DNA from 2 places in the Halomonas sp. THAF5a genome. Region 1 is predicted to be linked to the other one. Evidence: predicted binding sites of a transcription regulator. Region 1 holds the regulator's gene; the other holds the start of a gene.
The links. Region 1 encodes FNR, which switches genes on or off when oxygen is low (the NO sensors DNR and NnrR bind a similar motif). Its sites were predicted from a motif close to TTGATNTANATCAA; they were not measured.
Positions count from the first base shown of each region.

Region 1 (7,502 bases):
CCGGCGCCGACTCCCCCAGGCTGGTGAACGCATGAGCATCCTCTACCTGCTGATCCCCCTCTCGCTGATCCTGCTGGGACTGGCGGTCTGGGCCTTCTTCTGGGCCGTCCGCCACGACCAGTTCGAGGACCTCGAGGGCCCCGCCTACCGCATCCTCTTCGACGAGGACGAGAACGATCGGCCGCGCTCATCGCGCGCCCCGTCCGATGCCGAGCCCGGGGCCGATCCTGGTGCCGACGCGCCTCGTGGCGAGGGCCGCCGCGACTGATGGATCCCACCGGCCTCGACCTTCCCCCGCTGGCGGCGGCCTTCGTCTTCGGCCTGCTCGGTGGCGCCCACTGCATCGGCATGTGCGGCGGCATCATGAGCGCCCTGACCTTCGCCGTGCCGCCCAGCATGAGAAGCCCCGCCCGCCTCTCGGGACTGCTGCTCGGCTACAACCTGGGCCGCATCGGAAGCTACATGGCGGCCGGCGCCCTGGCGGCGGCCCTCGGCACCCTGATTGCCCTGAGCCCCCAGGCGCGCCTGGGGCTCCAGGCACTGGCCGCGGTGATGCTGATCCTGATGGCGCTCTACATCGCCGACTGGTGGAAGGGACTCCTCAGGGTCGAGGCGGTCGGCAGGCGGCTCTGGCATCACCTCGAGCCCGTGGGGCGGCGGCTGATGCCGGTGGTGAGGGTGCCCCAGGCCTTCGCCCTGGGCGCCGTCTGGGGCTGGCTGCCGTGCGGCCTGGTCTACTCGATGCTCGCCTGGAGCCTGGCGATCGCCGACCCCCTGCGGGGCGCGGCCCTGATGGGCGCCTTCGGCCTCGGCACCCTGCCGGCCCTGCTGGCCACCGGCCTCGCCGCGCGCCAGTTCGGCACCCTGATCCGTCACCCGGCGACTCGCACGCTGGCCGCGCTCTCGATCATCGCCTTCGCCCTCTGGCAGCTGTGGACGCTGCTGCCGGGGGCGTCGATGCACTGACCCCGCGCCGATCGCGGCTTCGCTTGACGCAGCTCAACGCGTGGCGACGGGCGCCTCGCTAGCATGAAGGCATGTTTCCCTCCAGAGGGCCGACCATGCCCGCGCCCGCGCCTGCCGCATCCGGTCACGACGTCCCCTTCGCGGCGGCCTCGCCGTCCCCCGCCTATGCCGCCTACCCCACGCCCCGGGCGATGGACGACGGCATCGGCCCGGAGGCCTATCGTCAGGCCCTCGAGCAGAGCAACGCCGCGGCGCGTCCGCTATCGCTCTACGTGCATCTGCCCTTCTGCCAGCACGCCTGCTTTCACTGCACCCGCCGGCCGGTCACCACCGCGGACCGCCGGCTGGCCGAGGCCTACCTCAGCCGCCTCGATCGGGAGATGGTGTTGATCCGCCGCCACCTGGACCCCGGGCGCGAGATCCGCGCCCTGCGGTGGGGCGGCGGCACGCCGACCTTCCTGACACTCGACCAGATGGGCGACCTGATCGACCGGCTGGATGCCCGCTTCCGGCTGGCCGCCGACCGCGACCGGGAGTACCTCATCGAGATCGACCCCCGGGGGGCCGATGTCTTCACCCTGCGCCATCTCGAGGCGCTGGGCTTCAATCGGCTGAGCCTGGAGGTGCTCGATCTGGACCCCGAGGTCCAGCGGGCGATCAACCGCGAGCAGGGGCGCGGCATGACCGAGCAGCTGCTCGACGAGGCGGAGCGGCTGGGCTTCGGCTCCGTGAACCTGAACCTGGTCCTCGGCCTGCCTCGCCAGACCCGCGACGGCTTCATCGCCACCCTCGAGCAGGTCATCGCCATGGCGCCGTCGCGGCTGTCGCTGTTCCACTACCGCCATGCGCCCGAGCGCTTCCCCGGGCAGCGCCAGATCCGGTCCGCGGACCTGCCCGCTCCCCGGGAGGTCCGGGTGATGCTGCAGGCGGCCATCGAGCGGCTCGCCGCCGCGGGCTACGTGCATCTCGGCCACGACCGCTACGTGCGCGGTGGCGACCGCCTGGTCCAGGCGCTGGCGGCCGGGCGCCGGCGCGACGACCTGGTCGGCCTCGGCGTCATGGCGGTCTCGCGGCTGGACGCCCTGCACGTGCGCAACCCGCTGCGCCTCGCGGCGTACGAGGCGGCCCTGGACCGCGGGGAGTTGCCCACCGTCGCCGGCCATCGGCTGAGCCTGGACGACCGGCTGCGCGGCGCCGCCATCGAGCAGCTGACCTGCGATCATCATCTCGACCTGTCGGCCATCGGCGAGGCCTTCGGGCTGGACGCCGAGGCCCACCTCGCCGAGCCGCTGGCACGTCTCGCCGGTGCCGAGCCGCAGGGACTGATCGTGCGCGAGGGGCCTCGGTGGCGCGTGACGCCCAGCGGGCGCCTGATGATCCATCGACTGGCGGCGACCTTCGACGCCTACCTCGACGCCCCATCGCCACAGCCGGAAGCGCCACCCTCCTAAGGGATCCTTTGCCGGTGGGGGACTATCCCCCATAATGAGCAGCGAGCCACCCGTCATGGAGGAGAGCATGCCCGATCCCGCAACCGGCAGGCGCCGCGCCCTGATGAACGAGACGCGCTGCCAGACCTGCAGCCTGAGCTCGCTCTGCCTGCCGCTGGCGCTCGAAGTGCAGGACATGGACCAGTTCGATGCCATCATCCGTCGCCGGCCGCCATTGAAGAAGGGCGAACCCCTGTTCCGCCAGGGCACGCCCTTCACCAGCGTCTTCGCGGTGCGCTCGGGCAGCCTCAAGCAGGTGACCACCGAGGGCAGCGGCGAGGACCAGCTGACCAACTTCTACCTGCCCAGCGAGCTGGTGGGCCTCGACGGCATCGACGAGGAGCGCTACCCGGGGACGGTCGTGGCGCTGGAGACCACCACGGTCTGCGAGATCCCCTTCGATCGCCTCGACCGCCTCTCCGAATCCCTCCCGGAGCTGCGCGGCCAGCTCTACCGCAGCATGAGCAAGGAGATGCGCGACGACCGCCGCATGATGCGCCTGCTGTCACGCAAGACCGCCGACCAGCGCCTGGCGACCTTCTTCGCCAGCCTCTCCGACCGCTTCCGCCGCCGCGGCTACTCGCCCTACAGCTTCCGGCTCTCCATGTCCCGGGCCGACATCGGCAACTACCTGGGGCTCGCGGTGGAGACCGTCAGTCGCATCCTGAGCCGCTTCCAGACCCAGGGGCTGGTGGCCGTCTCCGGCCGCGAGGTCAACATCCTCGACCTGGAGGCTCTGCTCGAGGTCGCAGAGCAGGAGGGCTGTCGCTGACAGCGCCAGGCAGGGTGCTGACTGAACCGCCGCGTATCCGCCATCAACGAAGAAACCCACGGGACTCGACATCCCGTGGGTTTTTCATTGGCTTCCTCGACACCTGCCGCCCGTTACTGAGCCGCCGGGCGCTCGGCGCGACTCACTCGTTGTGCAGGTCGATGCGATCGGCCCGCATCTTGGCCTGCTTCTCCTCCAGCCCGGCGAAGTCGAACAGCTCGCGGTCGGCCAGCTGCGAGGGCGCGACGTTGGTCACCGCCTTGAACATGCTCTCCAGGCGGCCGGGATGCTTGGCCTCCCACTCGGCGAGCATCTCCTTGACCACCTGGCGCTGCAGATTCGGCTGCGAGCCGCACAGGTTGCAGGGAATGATCGGGAAGGCCATGCGCTCGGAGAATTCGGCGATGTCGGCCTCGCGGCAGTAGGCCAGCGGGCGGATGACGATGTTCTTGCCGTCGTCGGAGAGCAGCTTGGGCGGCATCGACTTGAGGCTGCCGCCGAAGAACATGTTGAGGAACAGCGTCTCGAGGATGTCCTCGCGGTGGTGGCCCAGGGCGATCTTGGTGGCCCCGATCTCCTCGGCGTAGCCGTACAGCGAGCCGCGGCGCAGCCGCGAGCAGAGCGCACAGGTGGTCTTGCCTTCCGGGGTCTTCTCCTTGACCACCGAGTAGGTGTCGCGCTCGAGGATGTGGTAGTCCACGCCGAGGCCGTCCAGGTACTCGGGCAGCACGTGCTCGGGGAAGCCGGGCTGCTTCTGGTCGAGGTTCACCGCCACCAGCGAGAAGTTCACCGGCGCGTTGCGCTGCAGGTTCCGGAGAATCTCCAGCATGGTGTAGCTGTCCTTGCCGCCGGAGAGGCACACCATCACCTTGTCGCCCTCGCGGATCATGTCGAAGTCGATGATGGCATTGCCGACCTGGCGCCGCAGGCGCTTCTGCAGCTTGTTGAACTCGCGCCTGGCCTGGGCGTCGGGCGCCTCGGCAGACGGGGTCGACGGCTCGGCCGGGGCGGCCTCATCGGCGGGACGGGGATCGAAGGTCACGGCATCTTGCATGGTCGGGGCGCTGCCAGGGCAATCGGGGAACGGAAAGGGCGCCTATCCTACCACTCTGCCGCGAGACTGGCGACGCGCCCCGCCCGTGCCGCGGAATCAGCCGCAGCGCTCTACCCCGAGCGCATCGCGGGTCAGGCGCAGATGGATCAGCGCCGCGGTCACGGCCTCCCCGAGCGCCGTGTGCCGCCCCATCACCGGCACCCCCATTCGCCTGGCCACCTCCTCGAAGCGCGGCCGGGTGGCGAGCTCGGGGTGCTGGCGACGCAGCCGGCGATAGTAGGCCTGGGCCACGTCGATGCGGGCGTTGGGCAGGTCGAAGCCGAAGCGCGGCCGCAGGTAGCGGTTGAGCAGCGTCAGGTCGTCGTCGAGGCGCCAGCCGATCAGCGGGCGGTTGCCGGCGAAGTCCAGGAACTGCGACAGGGCCTCGTCGATCCCGGCCCCCTCGGCCAGGTCGATGCCGCGCAGGCCGTGCAGGCGGATCGAATCACCACTCAGGCTGGCGGGCGGCGCCAGCCGCAGGTCGAGGGAGTCGCTGGTCAGCACCCGGTCGCCGCGAAGGCGCACCGCCGCCAGCGACAGCAGCTCGGCACGACGCGGGTCGGGACCGGTGGCCACGCAGTCGATGGCGACCAGCTCCTCGCCGGTATAGGGCGCGAAGAGCCAGCCATGATCGCCGCGTGCCTGTCGGCGTCGATCGGCGGCGCGGCGCAGGGCCCTGAGCATCAATAGAACCTCCGTGTGTCGTGGTCGGTGAACGGCGAGCGGGTCAGGAGTACTCGAGGTGGAAGCGATGGGACAGCCGCTGCTTGAACTCCTTGACGATATGCAGGGCCTCGCGGAGCAGGTCTCGCTCGAGGGAGGAGAGCGCCTGCACCACCACCCGGTCGGGCGCCTCGTCCCGGCCCTCGGGCTCGTCGAGGCGGGCCAGCTGCTGGCGAAGCCTCAGCTCGGTGAACAGCGACAGGGCCTCGCCCAGGTCCTCGGCGAAACGCTCCTCCAGGCGGCCGTCGGCGACCAGCGCCTCGAGCCGCTCCAGGGTCGAGGTCGCCGTGATGCGCCGCTCGAGTGCCAGGGTGCGCACGCCGTGGACGATGGGGAAGATGCCGCCCTTCTTGATGTCGACCCCGTGCTGGGGCTTCTTCAGCGACCCGAACAGGGTCAGCGGCGTAGAGAAGCGCAGCGCCGTGCGGGCGAAGTAGGAGAGCAGGATCTCGTCGCGGCTGCAGCGTTCGAAGAGTTCCTCGCGCAGCCGCGCGAGCAGCGCGGCGTTGCCGGCCACCGCGTGGGCGTCGAGCAGGATCGCCAGGCGCATCAGGCTCTCGCCGTCGCGCTTGGCCGCCCACTGGGCGATGCGCCCGCGCCACTGGCTCTCGGTGCCCACCCACTCGGGGTTGGAGACCATGATGTCGCCGGGACAGGGCGGGTAGCCCAGCTCGATCAGCGTCTCGGTGAGGCGCTGCATCTGCGCCGCGCAGTCGGGCCAGTCGAGGTCGTCGGTGAGGATCAGGCCGTTGTCCTGGTCGGTCTTCAGGATCTGCTCGCCACGCCCCTCGCTGCCCATCACCATCAGGCAGCTGTGGTCGTGGTAACGCTCCTCGATCAGAAAGCCCCAGGCCTTGTTCATGATGCGCCCGTTGAGGGCGGCCAAGAGCCCCATGGCGAAGCGCAGCTTGACGCCCTGGGCCATCAGCGCCTTGACCAGCTCCGGGGTGCGGCGGCTGGCGGCGGCCAGCGTCTCCAGGCTGCTGGCCTGCTCCACCTGCAGGCTCACCACGTAGCTGCGGCTGGAGAAGTAGCTGAGCACGTCGGTCAGCTCGACCACGCCACAGGGGCGGCCGTCCTCCATGACCACGACCCGCTCGACCTTGCAGCGGGTCATCTGGACCAGCACCTCGAACAGGTACTGCTGGGGCGTGGCGGTGATCAGGGCGTAGTGCGCCACGTCCTTCACCGGGCTCTGCTGGGTCAGGCCCTCGAGGACCAGGGCATTGAGCAGGTCGGTCTTGGTGACCATGCCCGGCCCCTCCTCGCCCTCGACCAGCAGGCTGTCGGCGTGGCTGTCGTTCAGGGTATGCACCGCCTCGGCCATGCTGGTGGTGGCCGGCACCACCCGCGGGGGCCGCATGCACTCGCTGACGCGGGCCAGCATGAAGCCCGCCATGGTGACGCCCCCCTCGGCGCGGCGCTCGGTGAGCAGGCGCGTCTTCTGGGCCAGGCGCTGGCGGAAGAACTCGGCGAAGGCCGGGTAGGCCGCGCAGAGCTGCTGGAACACCCCCTTGGGCAGCAGGTAGCAGAGGCTCTCCTGCTCGGCCCGGAAGCGATAGCGGCTCCTGCCGTTGAGGATGCTGATGGCGCCGAACAGGTCACCGGCCGTGTAGTGGCCGATGTGCGACTGGGCGCCGGGCAGGGTCGGGTCCAGCTCGGCGACCTCGCCCTTGTGGATCAGGAACAGGTATTCCCCGGTCTGGCCGGCATCGAGAATGATCTCCTCGCGGTCATAATAGGCCAGGTCGATACTGCGACGGACCCGCTCGCGCCCCTCGTCGTCGAGGAAGGTGAAGGGAGGATGGGAGAGTTCTACATCGACCATGGGGCTGTCCTCGTTGCGCGGCGCTCACCACCCCGCTGACCTCGGCGGACTCGGCGTCCAGCGAGTCTTCAAGATAGCAAAGTCGACGCGCCATAAAGACCTAGACAATCGTCCTACCATGACCGCCTTAGACCATGGTCAAACACCGGCGCCCACCGCCCCTCAACCCGCTGTCATTTGCGGGCTATACCATCGTCCTATGCGTACCATGAAGTGCCCAGCGCTAGCTGCTAAAACAGACTCCAACACCCTGATTAAAAACGACTTTGCAAAAAGACTCCGAACCGATGCGTCTTCATGATACGAAAGTCTGGGATTTATTTAAGGCATTTTCTGACCAGTATTGTGCATGAGCCATACAGGGCATTCCCGCGTCGCCCCTTGCACGATGACCGGCCACGCGCGACCCGATGATCGACGGCTCACACGCCGCCATCGAGCTCGCTGTGTCGGCATGATTGTCCTGATGAGTGATGCAAACGCTCCGGAACACTTTCCAATCCCAACAACAAGTGGAGAGCAACACCATGGCAGACGAAAAGTCTAATGCCGCTGCTTACTGGAAGGCGAACGTCCGCCTGATCACGGGGTGCCTGATCGTCTGGGCCTTCGTGTCGTACGGCTGCGCCA
Region 1 covers NZ_CP045417.1:657,039-664,540, reverse strand. The annotation lists gene FIU83_RS02985 (heavy metal translocating P-type ATPase) at 1-35, shown strand, start outside; gene ccoS (cbb3-type cytochrome oxidase assembly protein CcoS) at 32-268, shown strand; gene FIU83_RS02975 (sulfite exporter TauE/SafE family protein) at 268-966, shown strand; gene hemN (oxygen-independent coproporphyrinogen III oxidase) at 1,062-2,417, shown strand; gene fnr (fumarate/nitrate reduction transcriptional regulator Fnr) at 2,485-3,228, shown strand; gene ttcA (tRNA 2-thiocytidine(32) synthetase TtcA) at 3,371-4,282, opposite strand; gene FIU83_RS02955 (3'-5' exonuclease) at 4,379-5,005, opposite strand; gene FIU83_RS02950 (putative nucleotidyltransferase substrate binding domain-containing protein) at 5,049-6,872, opposite strand; gene FIU83_RS02945 (DUF4212 domain-containing protein) at 7,400-7,502, shown strand, end outside.

Region 2 (7,502 bases), 960 kb from region 1:
CAGGCGGTGAACGCCTCGGGCAAGCCGGCGGTGACGCACTACCGGGTCGTCGAGCGCTTCCGCGCCCACACCCATGTGCGCTGCAAGCTCGAGACCGGGCGCACCCACCAGATCCGCGTGCATATGGCCCACGTGCGCTACCCGTTGATCGGCGATCCGGTCTATGGCGGGCGCCTCAAGCTGCCGGCCGGCGCCGACGAGCGGCTCAAGGAGATCCTGCGCGAGTTCCCGCGCCAGGCGCTGCACGCCCGCAAGCTCGCCTTCGTGCACCCGGAGAGCGGCGAGCGCATGGCCTTTCGCGCGCCGCTGCCGGATGACCTGCTGATGCTGCTCGACTTCCTGCGTGAAGACGGCGAGACCATGCGCTGAGGCCCGTGTGCCAAGGACCCCGTGATGAGCGATACCCTCGACCTGCGCCCGACGCCGATCCTGCCCGACTGGCCCGCCCCGGAGAGCGTCGGGGCCTTCGTCACCACCCGCGAGACCGGCCCCAGCCAGGGCGCCTTCGCCGCCTTCAACGCGGCCGACCACGTGGGCGACAACCCGGACCACGTGGCGCTGTGCCGTCGCCAGCTGGAGAAGGAGGTCGGCGACGACCGCCCGCTGCTGTGGCTCGATCAGGTACACGGCGCCCGGGTGCAGCAGGCCTACTCCGCTGCCCGGCCCGAGGCGGACGCCGCGGTGGCGATGAGCCGCGACTACGCCTGCGTGGTGCTGACCGCCGACTGCCTGCCGATCTTTCTCTGCGACCGGAACGGCACCCGGGTGGCGGCCATCCATGCCGGCTGGCGCGGGCTCGCCGGCGGCGTGATCGAGGCGACCGTCGGGGCCATGGGGCTGCCCCCGGAGGCGCTGATGGCCTGGCTGGGCCCGGCGATCTCCAACGCCCAGTTCGAGGTCGGGCCCGAGGTGCAGCAGGCCTTCGTCGGCGTGCATCCCGAGGCCGAGGCGGCCTTCGACCCGAGCCCCTATCGGCTGGGGCACTACATGGCCGACCTCTACAAGCTCGCCCGCCTGCGCCTGGAGCGCCTCGGCGTGTCGCACATCAGCGGCGGTCACTTCTGTACCGCCTGCGAGTCGCGCTTCTACTCCCACCGCCGCGACGACGGCGTCACCGGCCGCATGGCCAGCGTGATTTGGTTGCGCTGAGGCAAGAGCCAAGTGGGCACCGTTGGCGGGCACACCACTGTTTGGGGTCAGACCCTTAAGTATGCTTTGGTATGAAATTCCAAAGCATGCTTAAGGGTCTGACCCCGATGGCCATGGTCTCTAGTCCGCAGGCTTGATCCATATCAACCTCCTTCGCCTTCCCTGGCCGGCGACTTGAAAGCCGGCCACCCTGACTCCATTGAAGCCCTCAAGACACATTGACAGGGTCACGCGGCGCGTCCGAACGCGCCGCCATCCCGATGGAGGAATCACCATGCGATTCGACAAGTTCACCGCCAAGCTGCAGAACGCCGTGGCCGATGCCCAGTCGCTGGCCGTGGGCCGCGGGCACAACCAGCTGGAGCCCGCCCACCTGCTGCTGGCGCTGCTCGATGCCACCGATACCGGCGTGAAGGCGCTGGTGCAGAAGGCCGGCGCCGACGCCGCGCGGCTGCGCGACGGCCTGGTCGGCCATCTCGACGACCTGCCCAAGGTCGCCAACTTCGACGGCGAGGTGCAGCCCTCTCGCGACCTGATCAAGCTCTTCAACCTCACCGACCGCGAGGCCCAGAAGCGCGGCGACCAGTACATCGCAAGCGAATTGGTGCTGCTGGCCGCCCTGGAGATGGGCGGCGCGCTGACCAAGCGGCTGACCCAGGCCGGCCTGACTCGCCAGGCGCTGGAGACCGCCGTGAGCGGCGTGCGCGGCGGCGAGAGCGTCGACGATCCCAACGCCGAGGACCAGCGCGAGGCGCTGGCCAAGTACACCCTCGATCTCAACGAGCGGGCCGCCAGTGGCAAGATCGACCCGGTGATCGGCCGCGACGACGAGATCCGCCGCACCATCCAGGTGCTGCAGCGGCGCACCAAGAACAACCCGGTGCTGATCGGCGAACCCGGCGTCGGCAAGACCGCCATCGTCGAGGGGCTCGCGCAGCGCATCGTCGACGGCGAGGTGCCGGAGGGCCTCAAGGACAAGCGCGTGCTGTCGCTGGACATGGGCGCGCTGTTGGCCGGGGCCAAGTTCCGCGGCGAGTTCGAGGAGCGCCTCAAGTCGGTGCTCAAGGAGCTGGCCCAGGAGGAGGGCCGGGTGATCCTCTTCATCGACGAGCTGCACACCATGGTCGGCGCCGGCAAGGCCGAGGGCTCCATGGACGCCGGCAACATGTTGAAACCGGCCCTGGCCCGAGGCGAGCTGCACTGCGTGGGCGCCACCACCCTCGACGAGTACCGCCAGTACATCGAGAAGGACGCGGCCCTGGAGCGCCGCTTCCAGAAGGTGCTGGTCGACGAGCCCTCCGAGGAGGACACCGTGGCGATCCTGCGCGGCCTCAAGGAGCGCTACGAGGTGCACCACGGCGTCGACATCACCGACGGCGCGATCATCGCCGCAGCCAGGCTCTCGACCCGCTACATCACCGACCGCCAGCTGCCCGACAAGGCCATCGACCTGATCGACGAGGCCTCCTCGCGCATCCGCATGGAGCTCGACTCCAAGCCCGAGGAGATGGACCGCCTCGACCGGCGCTTGATCCAGCTCAAGATGGAGCGCGAGCACCTCAAGAAGGAGACCGACGAAGCCTCCAGGAAGCGCCTCGAGGGCCTGGAGGAGCAGATCGGCGAGCTCGAGCGCGAGTACGCCGACCTCGACGAGATCTGGAAGGCCGAGAAGGCCAGCATTCAGGGCGCGGCGCAGTTCAAGGACGAGCTCGATCGCGCCCGCATCGACCTGGAGCAGGCCCGCCGCCAGGGCGACCTGGCGCGCATGTCCGAGATCCAGTACGGGGTGATCCCCGACCTGGAGAAGAAGATCGCCGAGAGCGCCGAGGCCGAGGCCGACACTACCAGGCACCAGCTGCTGCGCTCCAACGTCACCGAGGAGGAGATCGCCGAGGTGGTGTCGCGCTGGACCGGCATCCCGGTGGCCAAGATGCTCGAGGGCGAGCGTGACAAGCTGCTGCGCATGGAGGAGGCGCTCCACGAGCGGGTGATCGGCCAGGACGAGGCGGTCACCGCCGTGGCCAACGCCGTGCGCCGCTCAAGGGCCGGGCTCGCCGACCCGCACCGCCCCAACGGCTCCTTCCTGTTCCTCGGCCCGACCGGGGTGGGCAAGACGGAGCTCTGCAAGTCGCTGGCGAACTTCCTCTTCGACACCGAGGAGGCGATGGTGCGCATCGACATGTCCGAGTTCATGGAGAAGCACTCCGTGGCCCGGCTGATCGGCGCGCCTCCCGGCTACGTCGGCTACGAGGAGGGCGGCTACCTGACCGAGGCGGTGCGCCGCAAGCCCTACTCGGTGCTGCTGCTCGACGAGGTCGAGAAGGCCCACGCCGACGTCTTCAACATCCTGCTGCAGGTGCTGGAGGACGGCCGCCTCACCGACGGCCAGGGGCGCACGGTGGACTTCCGCAACACCGTGATCGTGATGACCTCCAACATGGGCTCGGACATCATCCAGCGCATGAGCAGCGACAGCGGTGACGCCGACCAGGATTATGCGCAGATGAAGGAGATGGTGATGGCGGTGGTCGCCGATCACTTCCGTCCCGAGCTGATCAACCGCATCGACGAGGTGGTGGTGTTCCACGCCCTCGGCCAGGAGCAGATCCAGGCCATCGCCGGCATCCAGCTCGAGCGCCTGCGCGCGCGCCTCGCCGAGCACGACCTGTCGCTCGAGGTCAGCGACGCGGCCCTGGCGCAGCTGGCCGTGGTCGGCTTCGACCCGGTGTTCGGGGCGCGCCCCCTCAAGCGGGCGATCCAGAGCCGCATCGAGAACCCGCTGGCCCAGGACCTGCTGGCCGGCAAGTTCACGCCCGGCGACGTCATCCATGTCGAGACGGAGGGCGACCAGCTGGTCTTCCAGAGCTGAGGCGCGAGCCCCGGCATGACAGTGACCACAATGCGCCACAAACCGCCACAAAGCGTTACGTTCGTCGCCCGGCGCCCGGGCGACAACCGTCTAGACTTAACATCAGGTTGCGTCCTGTAACCCCCCTTGCCCGCCGCTCTGCGTGAGTCGGCGGGCTCTTTTTTCTGGCGCCAGCCTGGCCGCCCGGACTTGCCGAAAGTCCCGCCATGGGCTACCCACGCGGTTTCCGCGGTTGACACGCCAACAACGCTAATGGAACCTTGAGCCTTCCTGATTTGCGGGCGCGGATACCAGCGGGCCACCCCCCAACCCCGCGCGAAGGGTAGGCCAAGGGCCTCTACCCGCCGAAGGACTTCCGGGTCCGGGCCAACCGCCCGGCCTGGCCAACGCCCCGACGCGGCGACCCGCCGTGATGAGAGTGCAGGCCCCAACAGGGCCCTTACTGCCAGGGTTTGGCATCAGGTGCCGGCACGGCCGGCAGCGGCATACCGCCGCACTCGACTTCGTGTCCCGACGGCGGACACGGATCGCACTCGAGACCTCCAGGGGAGATACATCTGTGGAACTGCTTTCCGGCGCAGACATGATTGCCCGCTTCCTCCAGGATGAGGGCGTCGAATATATCTATGGGTATCCCGGCGGGGCGGCGCTGCACATCTACGACGCGCTGTTTCGTCAGGACAAGGTCAAGCACATCCTGGTGCGCCACGAACAGGCCGCCACGCATGCCGCCGACGGCTATGCCCGGGCCTCCGGCAAGCCCGGCACGGTGCTGGTGACCTCCGGGCCCGGGGCGACCAACGCCGTCACCGGCATCGCCACCGCCTACATGGACTCGATCCCGATGGTGGTGCTGTGCGGCCAGGTGATGAGCCACCTGATCGGCGACGACGCCTTCCAGGAGACCGACATCGTCGGCGTGACCCGGCCGATCGTGAAGCACAGCTTCTCGATCAAGCACCCGACCGAGATTCCCGAAGTCCTCAAGAAGGCCTACTACCTGGCCGCGAGCGGGCGTCCCGGCCCGGTGGTGGTGGACATTCCCAAGGACATGACCGCGCCCACCGAACGCTACGAGTACGTCTACCCGAAGAAGGTCAAGATGCGCTCGTACAACCCGGTCACCCGCGGTCACACCGGCCAGATCAAGAAGGCCGTGGAGCTGATGCTCAAGGCCCGGCGCCCGGTCTTCTACACCGGCGGCGGGGTGGTCACCGGCAACGCCTGCGAGGGGCTGACCGACCTCGTGCAGCGGCTCGGCTATCCGATCACCACCACGCTGATGGGCATCGGCGCCTATCCGCAGAGCGATCGGCAGTGCCTGGGGTGGCTGGGCATGCACGGCTCCTACGAGTCGAACATGGCCATGCACCACGCCGACCTGATCATCGCGATCGGCGCGCGCTTCGACGACCGCGTGACCAACAACACCTCCAAGTTCTGCCCCACCGCGAAGATCGTCCACGTCGACATCGACCCGAGCTCGGTCTCCAAGACGGTGCGTGCCGACGTGCCCATCGTCGGCCCGGCGGGGAGCGTGATCAACGAGATGATCAGCCTGGTGCAGGGCCAGGAGATCGCCCACCCCGAGGCGCTGGCCGACTGGTGGACGCAGATCGACGGCTGGCGCGAGGAGCGTCGCGGCAAGCTCTACGAGCCCTCCAAGCCCGACGAGCCGATCAAGCCCCAGGAGGTCATCGAGGCCGTCTGCCGGGCGACCCGCGGCGAGGCCTACGTGACCACCGACGTGGGCCAGCACCAGATGTTCGCGGCCCAGTTCTACAAGTTCGACAAGCCCAATCGCTTCATCACCTCCGGTGGGCTCGGCACCATGGGCTTCGGCTTCCCGGCGGCCATGGGCATCAAGCACAACTTCCCGGAGGAGCAGGTGATCTGCGTGACCGGGGAGGGCAGCTTCCAGATGATGATGCAGGAGCTGTCGACCTGTAAGCAGTTCGGCGGCGGCGTGAAGATCGTCAACCTCAACAACGCCTCGCTGGGCATGGTGCGCCAGTGGCAGGACCTGAACTACAAGTCCCGCCATGCGCACTCCTACATGGAGTCGCTGCCCAACTTCCAGCAGTTGATCGAAGCGTATGGCTTCACCGCGCTGCGGGTGGAGACGCTGGCCGAGCTCGAACCGGCACTGGAACGGACCTTTGCCGACAAGCACGAGCTGGTGTTCCTCGACGTTCTCGTCGACCCGCACGAGCACGTCTACCCGATGCAGGTGCCCCTGGGCTCCATGCGTGACATGCTGCTTTCCAAGACGGAGCGGACCTGATGCGCCATATCATCTCGATTCTGATGGAAAACGAACCGGGCGCCCTGTCTCGCGTGGTGGGGCTGTTCTCGCAGCGCAACTTCAACATCGAAACGCTGAACGTGGCGCCCACCGACGATCCCAGCCTGTCGCGGCTGACCGTGACCACCGTGGGGGATGACCGGGTGATCGAGCAGATCACCAAGCACCTCAACAAGCTGATCGACGTGGTCAAGCTGGTGGACCTGACCGAGGGCAACCACATCGAGCGCGAGCTGATGCTGGTCAAGGTCAAGGCCCTGGGCGCGGCCCGCGACGAGGTGAAGCGCACCGTGGACATCTTCCGTGCGCAGATCGTCGATGTGACGCCGAGCCTCTACACGGTGCAGATCACCGGCGACGCGGGCAAGCTGGATGCCTTCCTCCAGGCCATGGCGCCGGTGGGCCTGCTCGAGGTGGCGCGCACCGGGGTCTCGGGCATTGCCCGGGGCGACAAGGTGCTCTCCCTTTGATTTACTACTGCGCTCGATATCTCGGCCGCCGGCGGTGCTCACAATCCTCATTGAGCAGCCAGTCAACTTCGGTTGCTGCGCTCCGGCGGCGGCCGACCTATCTTCGCTCGTGAGGTAAATCGTCCTGCTGCTAAATTGCCAGGCCGCCCCTCGGGGCGGCTTTTTTTGCTTAAGAGCAGGTTGGCTGGCCGGACTCAGAAGCGCTCCGCGACCTCGTCCCACAGCGCGGCGATCAGCGGACTCTTCAGGCGGCGCTCGAGCACGCAGAGGCCGACGTCGTAGTGGGGCAGCTCCGGCTTGACCGGCAGGATCCGCACCCGCTCCGCCAGCGGGCTCGTGTCGAGCACGATCCGCGGCACCACGCCGAGGCCGAAGCCCAGCCCCACCATGCTGACGATGGCCTCGTGCCCGGCCACCTGGGCGTAGATGCGCGGTGCCACGCCCAGTGCCCGGAACCAGGTGTCGGTGTACTGTCGTGACAGTCCGGCCTCGGAGAGGATCATCGGCACCTCCCGCCACTGCGTCGCCGAGGGCGACTCGGGGGTGGTGGGGATCCAGCCGTGGGCGGCGTGGGGCGCGATGAACACGAGCGGCGAGCGGGTCAGCGACTTGAAGCCCAGGGCGTCCGGTACCTGGCGGGGCCGCGGGGTGATCGCCATGTCCTCGTTGCCGGCCAGCACCCGCTGCAGGGACTGGGCCGGGTCGCCGG
Region 2 covers NZ_CP045417.1:3,502,854-3,510,355, reverse strand. The annotation lists gene rluD (23S rRNA pseudouridine(1911/1915/1917) synthase RluD) at 1-369, shown strand, start outside; gene pgeF (peptidoglycan editing factor PgeF) at 394-1,149, shown strand; gene clpB (ATP-dependent chaperone ClpB) at 1,424-4,018, shown strand; gene FIU83_RS15885 (acetolactate synthase 3 large subunit) at 4,578-6,302, shown strand; gene ilvN (acetolactate synthase small subunit) at 6,302-6,793, shown strand; gene ilvY (HTH-type transcriptional activator IlvY) at 6,988-7,502, opposite strand, start outside.
Region 2: a site for FNR is predicted at 1,283-1,296, ahead of clpB (ATP-dependent chaperone ClpB). Genes of this name have one in related genera too.